Regions from separate parts of the Bernardetia sp. genome, predicted to be linked through region 1. Evidence: riboswitches for the same ligand, from Rfam matches in the RefSeq annotation. Region 1 holds a riboswitch; the other holds the start of a gene.
What was found. Region 1 has a riboswitch for thiamine pyrophosphate ahead of thiM (hydroxyethylthiazole kinase). Riboswitches for the same ligand answer to the same signal wherever they lie in the genome.
Positions count from the first base shown of each region.

Region 2: linked by a shared signal. The riboswitch ahead of QZ659_RS05415 (TonB-dependent receptor) and the one ahead of thiM (hydroxyethylthiazole kinase) in region 1 are both predicted to bind thiamine pyrophosphate.

Region 1 covers NZ_JAHDIG010000101.1:1,956-9,563, reverse strand. The annotation lists gene thiD (bifunctional hydroxymethylpyrimidine kinase/phosphomethylpyrimidine kinase) at 206-1,012, opposite strand; gene QZ659_RS19110 (TenA family protein) at 1,009-1,662, opposite strand; gene thiE (thiamine phosphate synthase) at 1,638-2,282, opposite strand; gene thiM (hydroxyethylthiazole kinase) at 2,279-3,052, opposite strand; TPP riboswitch at 3,162-3,255, opposite strand; gene QZ659_RS19095 (DUF2071 domain-containing protein) at 3,705-4,430, shown strand; gene QZ659_RS19090 (hypothetical protein) at 4,432-5,346, opposite strand; gene QZ659_RS19085 (pyruvate carboxylase) at 5,579-7,608, shown strand, end outside.
Region 2 covers NZ_JAHDIG010000012.1:69,216-76,823, forward strand. The annotation lists gene QZ659_RS05390 (M20/M25/M40 family metallo-hydrolase) at 1-653, opposite strand, end outside; gene QZ659_RS05395 (beta-ketoacyl-ACP synthase III) at 912-1,916, opposite strand; gene QZ659_RS05400 (DUF4197 domain-containing protein) at 2,205-2,951, shown strand; gene QZ659_RS05405 (chorismate mutase) at 3,009-3,320, opposite strand; gene QZ659_RS05410 (prephenate dehydratase domain-containing protein) at 3,479-4,033, opposite strand; TPP riboswitch at 4,442-4,565, shown strand; gene QZ659_RS05415 (TonB-dependent receptor) at 4,676-7,099, shown strand; gene QZ659_RS05420 (hypothetical protein) at 7,607-7,608, shown strand, end outside.

The sequences.
Region 1 (7,608 bases):
GCCGACTTTCAGTTCGTCAGCATATGCTGACGAAACGGTAAGCACAAGATGAAATCTTGCGCTAGAAAACCATTCTTAAACAAGTTCAATAAATATTCTCACGTAAAAAAAATAGAATAGATAAAAATATCTTCCATTACAAGAATATGCTTAACAGAACTTTTTTGTCTTCTCCTGTTTATTTTAAAAGTAGCTCATCTAATCATCATTTCAAACCAAAATGATTGATTGGACTATTACCTTTACCTAAGTCCATGTTTTTACCTTTCTCAATGGCTTGATTCACGTAATTACATCCTTTTTCAATTGCCACGTCTAATTCAAAGCCTAAACATAAAAAGGTAGCGATACTTGAAGATAGACTACAACCTGTTCCATGTGTATTTTTTGTATTTATTTTGGGATTATAAATTTTATGAATGCTATTTGTTTCACGATTGAACAAAATGTCTAGCATTATATCTTCTTCCCTCTCTAAATGTCCTCCTTTTAGTAGAACAGAAGTATTATAGCTTCGTCCAATTTCTTGGGCTGAAGCTTCAAAATTACTACTATTTATAGAATGATTCACCAATAGTTCTGCTTCAGATATATTGGGAGTAATAAGCCTTGCCTGTGGTAGAAATTCCTTTAAACAGTCTATGGCATTATCTGTAATCAGCTTATCGCCCGAGGTCGCCACCATTACAGGGTCTAATACGATATTTTTCACATGGTATTCTGATAATTTTACTGCAACAGTTTGAATTACTTCACAAGAATGTAGCATTCCTATTTTGACTGCACCAAAATGAATATCATCCAAAACAGCTTCTAGTTGTTTTTCTAGGTGTGCAATAGGAATGGCATGAATATCAAACACACCTTGTGTGTTTTGAGCCGTAGTGGCTGTAATTACACTCGCTGCATATGCACCACAAGCACTTATACTTTTAATATCTGCTTGAATTCCTGCACCTCCACCCGAATCGCTCCCTGCGATAGTCAATACGCTTTTATAGGTTTGTTTCATATTTTCCAAGATTCTTTGTTATAAGCACTATCCCAAAACATCCACTCTAGTTTTGATGATTTTTCAAAGGCTAAATTCATCTCTTCAATCGTTTTCTCAGAGACTGTTTGTGCGTATCTGTCTGTAATTTTTATGGCTTGACGGACAGAGTTGGCAAAATCTTCTCCACCATACGTATTTATCCAATCTTGATAAGGATTATTTGCTTTGCCAGTTTGATGTTCCAAAATATAATCACCAATTTGTTTGTAGATAGTAAAACAAGGCAAAACGGCTGCTAATCCTATTTCGGTAGGTTGCATATAAATTTTACTGGCTAAAAAGCTAGTGTAAAACTCACAGGATGGCGAAGGAGTAGTGATAACTTTTGAATCTTTCAAAAAATTCTGATGCAGAGCATTTTCAACATGAATAGTTTCTGTGGCTGCTTTTAAGAAAAACTGAGTATCTGTTTCATCTGAGCATTTGATGGCTAAAGCTGCCAACATTTTCTTATACACAGCTAAGTATTGAGCATCTTGATTGATATAAAAATTAAATATATCTTTAGAAAGTGTTCCGTCCATCAACTCAATAATGAAAGGATGTTTTTTTATTTCTTGTAGGATATAATCTGTTTGTTTATTTATTTTTTCGTACCAGCTTGACATACAATATTTTTTAACGTTTTTGTTTCTATTTTAGGGTTGTCTGCCTTTGAAATAGCTGAAATAACAGCGATTCCATCTGCGCCATTTTGAATAATTTGAGCAGTATTTTTTTTATTAATTCCTCCAATGCAGACTATTGGCTTAGAGCTAATTTGTTTTATTTTTTTTAGTCCCTCAATGCCCAATGGCTCATCTAAATCCTTCGTTTTGGTGGTCGTTCCAAAAATGGGAGAGATTCCGATATAATCAATTTCTAAATCATTAGCTTGTGTGGCTTGACAGATATTACTTACTGAAAGCCCAATAATTTTATCTTTTCCCAATAGCTTTCTTGCTACAGAAACAGGCATATCTTTTTGACCTACATGGACACCCTCTGCATTAATTGCTAAGGCAATATCAATTCTATCATTGACAATACACGGAACGCCATATTTCTCACAAAGCGACTTTGTTTTTAAAGCTCTATAAAAAAATGATTTCGTATCAAGATTTTTTTCTCTCAGTTGTATGATGCTTGCTCCACCTCTTAGGCTATCTTCCAAAATCTGAAAAAATAAGGAATCATTAGTTATTCTATCATCAGTTACATACATTAAGGAATAATCTACTTGCTTCATTGCAACTGGTTTAAATTAGATAAGCTATCTAAAAAGCTCATTTCAAAACTACCTGTCCCTTTTGCTGTTTTAGCTGCCATATTACCAGCACTCCCCATAATTTTCATCGCAACAGTAGAAGCTAGTTGATAATCAGACTCTACAGCAATACAAGCTCCTACAATGGCTGTGGCAGTACACCCCATTCCTGTAACCTTAGACATCATGGCATCACCATCAGTTATCTCATTGATTTTGTCTTGTGTAATGATATAATCTGTTGCTCCACTAATAATGATAGTATTACCAAGTTCGTTAGAGAGTTTTTGAGCAGCACTAATGGCAGCATCAGAACTAGCTGTGCTATCTACTCCCTTTGTAGAGTTAGTTATTTCTGCTAAAGCCATAATTTCTGAGGCATTTCCTCTAATCACATTAGGTCTTGCTGTACTAATTATTTTTTTAGCTGTTTCGGTTCTGTACTTCGATGCGCCTACTCCAACAGGGTCAAAAACAAAGGGTTTGTTCAACTCTTTTGCTTTGTGGGCTGCCAAAATCATAGCCTCTACCCAGTTTTTACTTAACGTTCCCATATTGATTACCAACGATGATGAAATGGAAACAATATCTTCTACTTCCTCTACAGCGTGAGCCATCACAGGAGATGCTCCGATAGCTAGAAGTGCGTTTGCCGTGTTGTTCATCACCACATAATTTGTGATATTATGCACTAGAGGTGTAGTCTTTCGTAATTCTGTCAAAACATCATTGAAGCGATTCAATTCAGACATAATAATTTTGTTTAGTATTTTTTTAAATCAGAAAAGCCACTCTCACAACTGCGTGCGAAAGTGGCTTGTATAATTATATTTACTATAATTAAAATTATAGTATTTATTTTCTTTACAATACTCGTTTTCCTACGCTGTTATTAAACATTTCAGGTTCATAGGGTATAATCTCAGCTATTTTATAAGCACCCCTAACGATTTGGCAAAGCTAGTATTTTTTTAGATAGCTACAAATATTTAATTTGTTTTTTTAGCTCTTCCATAAAAGTATAAAATAATCACATCTCAACCTTTGTTATAGAGGATTAGGGCTACTGTACTAAAATCAAAATCTCTATATTAAAGGTTATCACGGTTATTAAAGATGAAAATTTTATATTTCCCTTTGTTTCATATTTTCCTGTGGTTGGTAGCTTTTGTGTTGTAAGATGTTACCTTCATAATTTATGTAATATTTTAGGTTTGTTTTTATCTGACTGTGATGTCTTTGTTACTTCCAAGTAAGACAATTACAATAAGACAAGAAAAGGGGCTTTATTTCTACTCAAAAAAGAATTTGTAGTTTTGAAACAATTGAAAATCAAAAAGTGAAATGATTTTAGGAGGTTTGTTGTATTTTAGAATAAATATTCTCACGTAAAAAATAGAAAAAATGAAAATACCAACCATTACAGGACTTATAGAAAGACGAATTTTAATCAATTATCAAATTGATGCACAAGTATTAGAAAAATATTTGCCAAAGCCATTTCATCCTAAAATCGTAAAAGAAAAGGGAATCGCAGGCATTTGCCTGATTCGTCTTAAAGAAGTTCGTCCGACTGGTTTCCCAAAGTTTATAGGAGTTTCATCAGAAAATGGAGCGCACAGAATTGCTGTTGAATGGACAGATAAAGAAGGAGTTATGAGAGAAGGAGTTTTCATCCCTCGTAGAGATACCTCTTCCAAACTAAACTCTTGGGCAGGTAATAAAGTATTTTCTGGCGTGCATTATCTTGCTAATTTTGATGTAAAAGAGGAAAACAATCATTATCAAGTTAGTTTCATTAGTAAAGATGAGACTTCTTTGTCTATAAAAGCCAAACCAACTCACAACTGGAACAGTGAAAGCGTTTTTGAAAGTATAGAAGAGGCTTCTGATTTTTTCGAACAAGGAAGGTTAGGCTATTCTCCAATACCTAACAAAGATTGTTTTGATGGCTTAGAACTTCAGACCGATAATTGGAAAGTGCATCCTTTAGAAGTAGAAAATGTTCATTCTAGTTTTTTTGAAGATGTGTCTATTTTCCCCAAAGGTTCTATAAAGTTTGACAACGCACTTCTAATGAAAAATATTGAGCATAAATGGATTGGAAAAAAAGCAATAAAAAGTAGATAATTTATTTTTTGCAAACAATCAGTTCTATTTCTCCCATTTTTGCAGCCGTCTCTGAAAATGAACTCGCATGAGAACCATATATTTTTGAAGTTTTTGACAGACAAGCCACGTCGATATATGCATCTTGCACTCCTTTTTCTGAATCTCTATCAAAGGCTTTTTCTTTATTAATAATTATTCTGTTCCCAAATAATTGTATAAGTTCTTTTTCAGTGGTTTTCTCGTCGGTAGCTAAGAAAAAATTCGTTTTTTCATCATCAGCTATCTCCTCATTCATCTTTTCTATAAAAAGTGATAAAGGACTTTTCTCTATTGCTCCTGCGTGGTCAGTTCGTCGGATATGTAAGCCAATTGTTGCTTCTGTAAATGTATGGGTAATTTTATTGATTTTTTCACTGATTTCATAGTGAGGTATAAAGCTAGAAAACGGCAAAGCCATTGTTTCATCCTCCATAGAATATTTATTGGGATAGTCTATTTCAAAATCAAAGCAAGAAACGATATAGAGCGACTTATATTTTTTGAGATTATTAAAATCAAATTCATTTTCTATTAAATCAAAAATTTCATTGAGGTAGATAATTTTATCACAACCTTTTTCTTTTCCTAAAATCTTTCGAAGCCTATACGACTTTTGATAGTTTTTTTCAGTAGGCTCAATCGCATTCCAAACTTTTAGCATTTGTACTGGATGAAATATATTTTTACCAGTAAAAGGCAGCGTTTCTACTACTTTTATTTTTTTATTTTCCTTAAATAGGCTTTTATAGCTTGCTCCTAACTCGTGATTATTTTCCCAAATTACAGTAACAAAATCCGTTTTATCTGTGGTTTTTAGAAGATGTAAGACAGATTCTATCGCTCTTAGACGATTACAAAGTCCTCCAATTGGTTGTACAACAATTTTTTCTAACATGATTTATTTCTCATACTAAAGTATGAGCTATATTTTTAGGTTATATTTTTACACGAAATTACTAAACTGATTGTAAAATTGATTTGATAAACTTCTTTTTTTCTCTAATTTTAAAAAATCAAACAACACAAACACGCTAAAGCACTAATTACTCTTTCCTATTTCAAAAAACAGAAGTCATTTACTGCATTTTTTACTGGTAACTGATAACTGGTAACTGATAACTGAACACATGCAAAAAGAAACTATAAAAAAACTAGACCGTATTTTGGTGGCTAACCGTGGTGAAATTGCCATTCGCATTTTACGTGCTGCCTCCGAACTCAATATTCGAACGGTAGCTATCTATACCTATGAAGACCGTTATTCTCTTCACAGATACAAAGCAGATGAAGCCTATCAAATCGGAACAGAAGACGACCCTTTAAAGCCTTACTTGGATATTGAAGAAATTATTGCACTTGCTAAGGCAAAAAAAATAGATGCAATCCACCCTGGATATGGTTTTTTATCAGAGAATGTTCATTTTGCAAGTCGTTGTCGTGAGGAAGGAATTATTTTTATAGGTCCTCAACCAGAGGTAATGAATCAGTTAGGCGACAAAGTAGCTGCAAAAATTATTGCTCGTCGTGCGTTAGTTCCAGTAATCGAAGACAGCCAAGAAAATCTAACTACCCCAGAAGTTGCAGCTAAAGAAGCCAAAAGAATTGGCTATCCAGTCATCATAAAAGCTGCTGGTGGAGGTGGAGGACGTGGAATGCGTGTTTGTCATGATGAAGCCACACTCATAAAATCTTTTAAAGAAGCCAAAAGCGAAGCAAAAAAAGCTTTTAACGATGATACTATTTTCTTAGAAAAATATATAGACAATCCGAAGCATATCGAAGTGCAAATAATGGCTGATAATTATGGCAGAACTGTCCATTTGTTTGAACGTGATTGTTCGGTTCAACGTCGTTTTCAAAAGGTTGTTGAAGTTGCGCCAAGCCTTACCCTTTCAGAAACTACAAAATATGCTTTGTACGATTATGCTTTATCGATTGCAAAAGAAGTAAAATACAACAATGTCGGAACAGTTGAGTTTTTGGTAGATGCAGCTGAAAATATTTATTTCATTGAAGTAAATCCACGTGTGCAAGTTGAACATACTATCACAGAGGAGGTTACAGGCATCGATATTGTTCGCACACAAATTTTGATTGCACAAGGTTATCCACTTACAGACAAAAGAATTTATATTCATAGTCAAGCTGATGTTCCTTGTAAAGGTTTTGCCATTCAGTGTCGTATCACAACAGAAGACCCTGCTAATAATTTCAAACCCGATTTTGGTCTGATTGTCGCCTATCGTTCGGCTGATGGTTACGGAATCCGTTTAGATGCAGGAAATTGTTATACAGGAGCTAGAATTTCTCCGTTTTTTGACCCTATGTTGATTAAAGTTTCGGCAAAAGGGCGTACACTTTGGGGAGCTGCCGTTCGTTTGCATCGTGCTTTGAGAGAATTTAGAATTAGAGGAGTCAAGACAAATATTGACTTTTTGTTGAATGTAATTTCTCATCCGACGTTCCAAAAAGGAGAAGCTACTGTTAAGTTTATAGACAATCATCCAGAGCTTTTTGAAATGCCTCGCCGTTTGGATAGAGGAACAAAAATCTTACGCTACATTGCTGAAACGACTGTCAATGGAAACGAGAGTGTAAAGAAATTAGACCCAACTAAGACATTCAGAACACCAAAAATTCCAGATTTTGATAAAAAATATCAAGATAAGTTTCCAAAAGGAACAAAAGACAAACTAGAAAAACTGGGCAGAGAAGATTTCTGTAAATGGCTTAAGAAAGATAAAGCCATTCATTACACCGATACTACTTTGAGAGATGCTCACCAGTCGCTTTTGGCTACTCGTGTTCGTCCTTATGATATGCTTTCTGTAACAGAAAGTTTTGCTAAAAATCATCCAGAAGTTTTCTCTTTAGAAATGTGGGGAGGAGCAACTTTTGATGTTTCGATGCGTTTTCTGCACGAAGACCCGTGGGAAAGACTAAAAAATATAAGAAAAGCTGCTCCAAATATTTTGTTACAGATGCTACTTCGTGGCTCAAATGCAGTAGGTTATAAAGCCTATCCAGATAATTTGGTTATTAAATTTATAGAAGAAGCTGCTCAAAATGGTATTGATATTTTCCGTGTTTTTGATTCTCTCAACTGGGTAGAAGCCATGAAAGTAAGCATCAAAACGATTAGAAAACACACCAATTC
Region 2 (7,608 bases), on a different contig from region 1:
GGCATAGTTCCTCCTCCAATTTCCTCATAACAAGAAAAAACAAGTATTCCATCTTCTAATGTTTCAGCTGTTTTGAGTAGATTCCAACAGCCCAAACGGTCATCTAAGTAGCAAGACTGAACATATTCATCTGTTTCTCTAAAATCTTGTTTGAAAACAAATTCAGTTCCTCTATCCACAGTTCTGTCAAACTCTAGTTGTAGTTTTACTTCACCTAATGGCTTTCTGTGCTGCCTTGCTCCTCGTTTTTTCTTCTTAGATTTTTTATTTTTTTTCTTCTTTTTATCATCCTCTTCTTTTCCATATTTTACTTTTAATGTTCCTTCAATTTCTCCTTGCGAGTCTTTTCCTACCAGCTTATAACCATCTTCATATTTTGGAGACCCAACTCTTACTAAGTGATTATCATAACGAGCCATAAAGCCAATAGAATCCAGATGTGCAAAAGCAGCTGTTCTAGGATTTCCAAAAACAAGCATGACACAATCTTGAAAATCTTCTCCTTCTATAATTTGGGGCTGTATTTTCCAATTTTCTTGATTTTCTTTGACGTAATTCAGAATAAACTCTTTCATAGGAGCTTCATTGCCTGATGGGGCAAATACTCCACACATTTTTTTAAGCAAGTCAAAATTTACATTTGAATCTGTCATATTTTTATAAGAAGGGATATTTTTTATAGTTGGATTTTTAGTCAAAATTATACAAGTTTATATTTTTGATTGTAGATTTCAGATTACTGAATTTAGAATGAGCTTACAAATATTGCTGTAAGATTAGGTTGCTTATAAATTACATTCAGCAACCATATTTTGGGGTAAACATTCTACAAGTTCAATACTATCTAAAGAAAATTTCTTTGTTCTTTCTCTTAAAGGCAAGACGTTTGAGCTACAAGACACAGATGGGTTTTAATACGCCCATTTCAAATATACTGCTCCCCACGTGAAGCCACCTCCGAAGGCTGCCAAAACAAGATTATCTCCTTTTTTAAATTTGTCTTCAAAATCTCTCAAACAAAGAGGAATAGTAGCACAAGTAGTATTGCCATACTTTGCAATATTTACCAATACTTTTTCTGAATCTAACCCAAGACGTTTTGCTGTAGCATCTATAATTCTCAAATTAGCTTGATGGGGAACTAAAAAATCAATTGTATCTCCTGTGAGTCCGTGTTTTTCAGCAAGTTCAGCAGATGTGTCAGCCATATTTTTAACAGCATGTTTGAAGACTACTGCACCGTTTTGTGTTACATAATGTTCTTTATTAGCAACTGTTTCTGGCGTAGCAGGATAACGGCTTCCTCCTGCTTTCATATAAAGTTCGGTTGCGCCAGCACCATCTGTTCTTAAGATAGAATCTATTACACCATTTCCTTCTTCATTAGCCTCTAAAAGAACTGCGCCAGCACCGTCTCCAAATAAAACGCAAGTCTGACGATCTTCGTAGTTTATGATAGAAGACATTTTATCTGCTCCTACTACTATAATTTTTTTATATTTTCCTGTTTCTATGAACTGACTTCCTGTAACTAAACCATACAAAAAGCCTGAACAAGCTGCCATTAGGTCATAACTCAAACAATTTAAGCCTGATTGATGAGCAATAACATTTCCTGTAGCTGGAAATTGCATATCTGGAGTAGCTGTCGCACAAATAAGAAAATCAATTTCCTCTGGCTTTGTATTTGTTTTTTCTAAAAGACCTTTTACAGCTTTAGTTGCCATGAAAGAAGTTCCTACTCCTTCTTCTTTCAAAATGCGTCTTTCTTCTATTCCTGTACGTGTTTTTATCCATTCATCGTTGGTATCTACCATTGTTTCAAGTTCTTGATTGGTAAGGACATAATCAGGAACATAGCCAAAAACACCTGTAATGGCAGCTTGCTTTTTGTTTGTAGAAGAAGTGGCACTCATAGAAAATCTCTAAAAAATGATAAATAATATGGTTATGTATTGTTTCTTTTTAAAAATTCACGACTTTTTAAACGTAAATCTTCAATGATTTGCTAAGGTAACAAAGACTTAATCAACTTGCAAGTAATAGCATTACTTCTGATAATTTAAGATTTAAAAAAGTAGAGTAATCCAAACCTTATCATAATTTCTATACTTTTATAATTGTACTTTTAGTTTTTTGGCTCAAAAAATGCCAACTTTAATTTTATAAATTCAATTACTACGTAATTTTTTAATCTAATTTTTATGAAAAAAATAAGCAGAACCACTCGTATTTTATTTTTATTTCTCTTGATTGGTATGGTAGGTTTTTCTACAAGCTGTACTACACAACAAATAGCTGGAGTTTTGGGAAGTATTGGAGGTGTGCCACTCACGAAAGAGGAAATTTCGAAAGCCTTAAAAGATGCTCTAGTACAGGGAGTAGTGAAAGGAACAGGGTTAGCCTCCAAAGACGGAGGTTATTTCAACAATTCACTCATCAAGATTCCTTTTCCAGAAGATGCTGAAAAAGTAGCCAACAAATTGCGTGACTTGGGATTAGGTTCAGAAGTAGATAGATTTGTCAAAACGCTGAATCGTGGAGCAGAAGAAGCAGCCAAAGAAGCTGCTCCCATTTTCAAATCTGCCATTACCTCTATGTCCATTCAAGATGCGTATGGAATCTTAAAAGGAGACAGAGATGCAGCGACTCAATATCTGATGAAAACTACAACTGACCAACTTAAAGCCAAATTTAAACCTATTGTAGCTAGAAACTTGGAAAAAGTAAATGCTACTCGTTATTACAGTGACCTAGTAAGTAAATACAATCAAATTCCATTTGTAAAAAATGTAAATCCAGATTTAGATGACTACGCCACAGACAAAGCGATTGAAGGACTTTTTAAGTTGGTAGCACAAGAAGAGGACAATATCCGAACAAATATTTCAGCTCGCTCTACCGAGCTTATGAAACGAGTTTTTGCTCAAGCTCCACAGGCACAACAATAATTTAATTACGGATTACGAATCGAATGAGAGTGCTTATTTCATTTCATTCGTAATTGTTTATTTAGACTGTGTTTGAATTGCCATCTGATGAATAACCTCAAAAATATCTAAGACCAAATCAGATGGCAATTCTAGTTCTTCTGCTATCTTTTGACGAGAATCTAATATAGCCTGCCATCGGTTGGGCTGAACAGTTTGTATTTTATTCTTTCGTTTGTGTTCCCCTATTTTTTTGACAATTTCCATTCTTTGAGCTATTATTTTGATAAGCTCTGTATCAATTTGGTCTATCTGCTGACGACATTGTTCTAAGCAAGTATCTGATACTGATTTAGCAACTGGGATTTTTTGAGTAGCATTCATATTCATAGTTGAAATAAATTTAGTTTATGTTGTTGATTTTTATAAATAACTAAAAATCAATAGGTTATACTATTATCTATTTTTAATTAGCTTCACTGTTTTTGCAGGTGTGCATTTACTTAGTTGCATTTATTTATCATTTACCATTAATAATTTATCATTCCTTATAGTGTAATGGCTAAAAATTTTGTTGTGTTGTTATGATGGTCGTGGATATTTTTTTGAATAGCTTGTAGTCCATAATGATTTATTGCTTCAATTCCTCCAATAGCAGCAGCATCCAAATGTTGATTCATTTTCTGCTGTTCTGCCACCCAACGAATTGCTCCAGCCGTATCACTAAAGTTGGTTGGAACAATCATTTTATTTTTAGAGAGGAAATTACTGCATTCTGCAAGAGCCACAGGGTGTGAATAAGCAATGCTTAAATCTGAAATCTGCGTTCCTCTTTTGGCAGCTAAATGAAGCTGAATAGGTAAATTTATTTCCCCAATAATTTTCAAATTCATTGTATCAATTCTTTCATAATTATCTGCTACATTTCCAACAAGTGAGTTTTCAACAGCAATAATTCCTGTATTTACTTTTTTTGTAGCTACAGCATCTAAGAGCTGGTCAAAATTCTGACAATGAAGCCAATTATTTTTCCCTCCAAATTGTTTTTGTGCTGCCAAATGATGAAATGAAAAGAGTTTTCCTTGAATTGCGATGGTTTTCATAGTCTTAGTTTTTAATAGGGTTATTTTTTTGCATAAAAAAAACCCTAACTTTTTCAAGTCAGGGTTTAGAAGTTTGTAGGGTTAGAGTTGTTACTTAAAATTTTGGCAATCAACTTTTAGTCTGCTTCTTCGTCCTGACTAGAGGGCTAAAAAAGTAGAAATAATAAAAGTTAAAAGAGAAAATATTAAGGCTCATCTTTTTTTGAATAGATGGTTTACAAATCTGAATATTTTTAAAAGTCAATTTCGCTTGACTTACTTCACAATGATAAACCTTATTTATTAGAAAACAAAATTTTGCATAAAAAAAGGACAAAAATAATTTGTGAGTGAATAAGGCAGGGTTTCGCTCTTGTTCTGTGAAAGCAACCCTGTTAGTTTGCCAAAATCAAAAAAACATCTACCTTTGCAGTGCGAAAGGGGTGCTAGAGGCTTCAACAAGCCAAAAGCTGAGATTATACCCTAAATACAAAATTTTGTAGATGAACCTGAACTTGCTAATACAAGCGTAGGGATTCGCTCCTTCAATATTTTACACCCTAAGAGTTTCTAAAACTCTTAGGGTGTTGGTAGATTTTCTTACTCTGCCCCTTTCCGTTTTACACTTTTCAACCAAAAACAAACTAAAACAAAACGGAAATTATGAAAAATATTTTCTCATTTCTCTTATTCTTTCTATTTACCTTATCAACTTCATTTGCTCAAAGTGATTTTAAGCCATCAGTTTCTGGAATTGTAAAGGACAAAAATGGAGAAATACTCATTGGTGCGACTGTAGTATTAAAAAGTAGTCAAGTTGATGAAACTAATACAAATCTCACTAAGGGAACAGTAACGAATACACAAGGAAAATTTAGCTTTGCCTCTATTCCATCTCAAAACTACACACTTACTATTTCATACATTGGATACGAGACTTACCAATCTAGTTTTAGAGTTTGGGCAGATACGACTTTAGCTGTTAAATTACCAGACGGAAAAACACTTTCAGAAATTGTTATTCAATCGTATAGAGAGTATCCTGTTACACTAACAGAACTTAATAAGGAAGCTATTGAAAAACGCAACTTAGGACAAGATTTACCTATTTTATTACAATATACACCTTCAGTAGTCAGTACTTCAGATGCTGGTGCTGGTGTAGGCTATACAGGAATGCGTGTACGTGGAAGTGATGCAACAAGAACTAATGTAACAATTAATGGTATTCCATTGAATGATGCCGAATCACAAGGTGTTTTTTGGGTAAATATGCCAGATTTTGCTAGTTCGGCAAGTTCAGTTCAGATTCAGCGTGGTGTTGGAACGTCTGTAAATGGTGCAGGTGCTTTTGGTGCTACTGTCAATATTTCTACTAACGAGCCTAGCGATGAAGCAGGTGCAGAGATTGGTAATTCTTTTGGTTCATTCAATACATTTCGTCATAATGTACAGTTCAATACTGGACTTCTGAAAGATAGAATTAAATTTTCTGGTCGTCTTTCAAAAATTACTTCTGATGGTTTTATTGATAAGGCATTTTCAGATTTGAAATCATTTTTTGTTTCAGGAGTCTATCAAAACGAAAAAGGAACAAACATCAAACTCAATATTTTTGGAGGAAGAGAACAGACTTTTCAAGCGTGGAATGGTGTTCCTCAAGAGATTTTAGAAGAAGGAAACCGAACTTACAACGAATTGGCAGGTTATGATAACGAAATAGATAATTACGGACAAGACCATTACCAACTTATTTTTGACCAAAAAATCAACGATAATTTTACAGCAAACATAGCTTTGCATTATACAAAAGGAAAGGGATATTTCGAACAGTTCAAGTCAGATGAAGATTTTTCTGATTATGGATTAGAAGAAATTGTAATTAATGATTCTACGATAATTAATACTACAGACCTTATTCGCCGTCGTTGGTTAGACAATGATTTTTATGGAACTGTTTTTAATATCAACTATGAAAGTGATGCTACAAAAGGCAACGAACCTGTCTTGACAGCTATCGTTGGAGGTGGGTATAATATTTATGAAGGAGCACATTTTGGCGAAATTATTTGGGCAGAATATGCTTCACAAAGTTCAATTAGAGACAGATATTATGAAAATGATGCTACCAAAACAGATTTTAATCTTTTTGGAAAGGTAAACTATCAGGTCATTGAAAACCTTTTTGCTTTTGCAGACCTTCAAATACGAACTATCAATTACGACTTTTTAGGTTTCGACAACAATTTGAGCAATGTGAAACAAAGCGCAAACTTATCATTTTTCAATCCTAAATTTGGTTTGACCTACAAGTTAGACAATCATCGTTTTTATGGGTCTTGGGCAAGAGCGAATCGTGAGCCAAATCGTGATGACTTTACAGAATCTACACCTTCTACTCGCCCAAAAGCAGAACGTTTGGATAATATAGAATTGGGTTGGAATGGTCGTTTTGACAAACTCTCTTTGTCTGCAAATTATTATCTAATGAATTATACTGACCAGCTTATTCTGACAGGACAGGTAAATGATGTAGGTTCTTATACTCGCCAAAATGTAGATAAAAGTTATCGTACAGGTGTTGAGGTTGTGGCAGACTATCAGTTTAGTAAGAAATTCTCTTGGTCAGCAAATGCTACCTTTAACCAAAATAAAATCAGTGATTTTACAGAATATTTAGATGATTATGACAATGGAGGACAACTAGAAATCAATTATGGAGAAACAGATATTGCTTTTTCGCCTTCTGTGATTGCTGCAAATACATTTTCTTTTCGTCCTGCTGATGGTTTTTCCATTAACTTACTTTCCAAATATGTAGGTGAGCAGTTTTTAGACAACACTAGCACAGACACCAGAAAACTAGATGCTTATTTTGTCAATGATTTGCAGCTTGTTTATAACTTCTCTTATAAGTTTTTCAAAAATATAGAACTCAACTTACTTGTCAATAATATTTTGAGTGAAGAATATGAAAGCAATGGCTATACGTTTGGTTATATTTATGGAGGAGAAACTATTCGTCAGAATTATTTCTATCCACAAGCTGGGCGTAATTTCTTAGTAGGATTGAAACTTAAATTTTAGTAAATTTAGAAGTTGTTTAAGACCTGAAAGTCGGCGAAGCCAATGGAAAAAAGTAGCTTGAATGAAGTGTAGAGTAAATTTTATTTATTATTTCTCGTTCAAGCATTCTGCTTGGACGCACTTTTTTGTCAGCATATGCTGACGAAACGGTAAGCACAAGATGGAATCTTGAGCTAGAAAACCATTCTTAAACAAGTTCTTAGATATCTATATATGATATGAAAACTGACCTATTTTTAATCAAGGTCAGTACCCAAGATTAAAATATATTTCCAAGTTAAGTTCACTTAAAAAAATAACCGAGTTTTGTAAAGAGACAGAACTCGGTTATTTTGACTTAATATTAGTTTTTAAAAAAAAAAAGTTGTTGTTCATAAATTTTTTAAAGAAAGAGAATCAACAAGTAAAAATTAGTCTACTACTCCAAAAAACCTAATTGAAAACGATGAAGAATAAAAAATAGACATAATTTCAGCCAATAAAAAAACAAAATAACCTTAATAAACTAT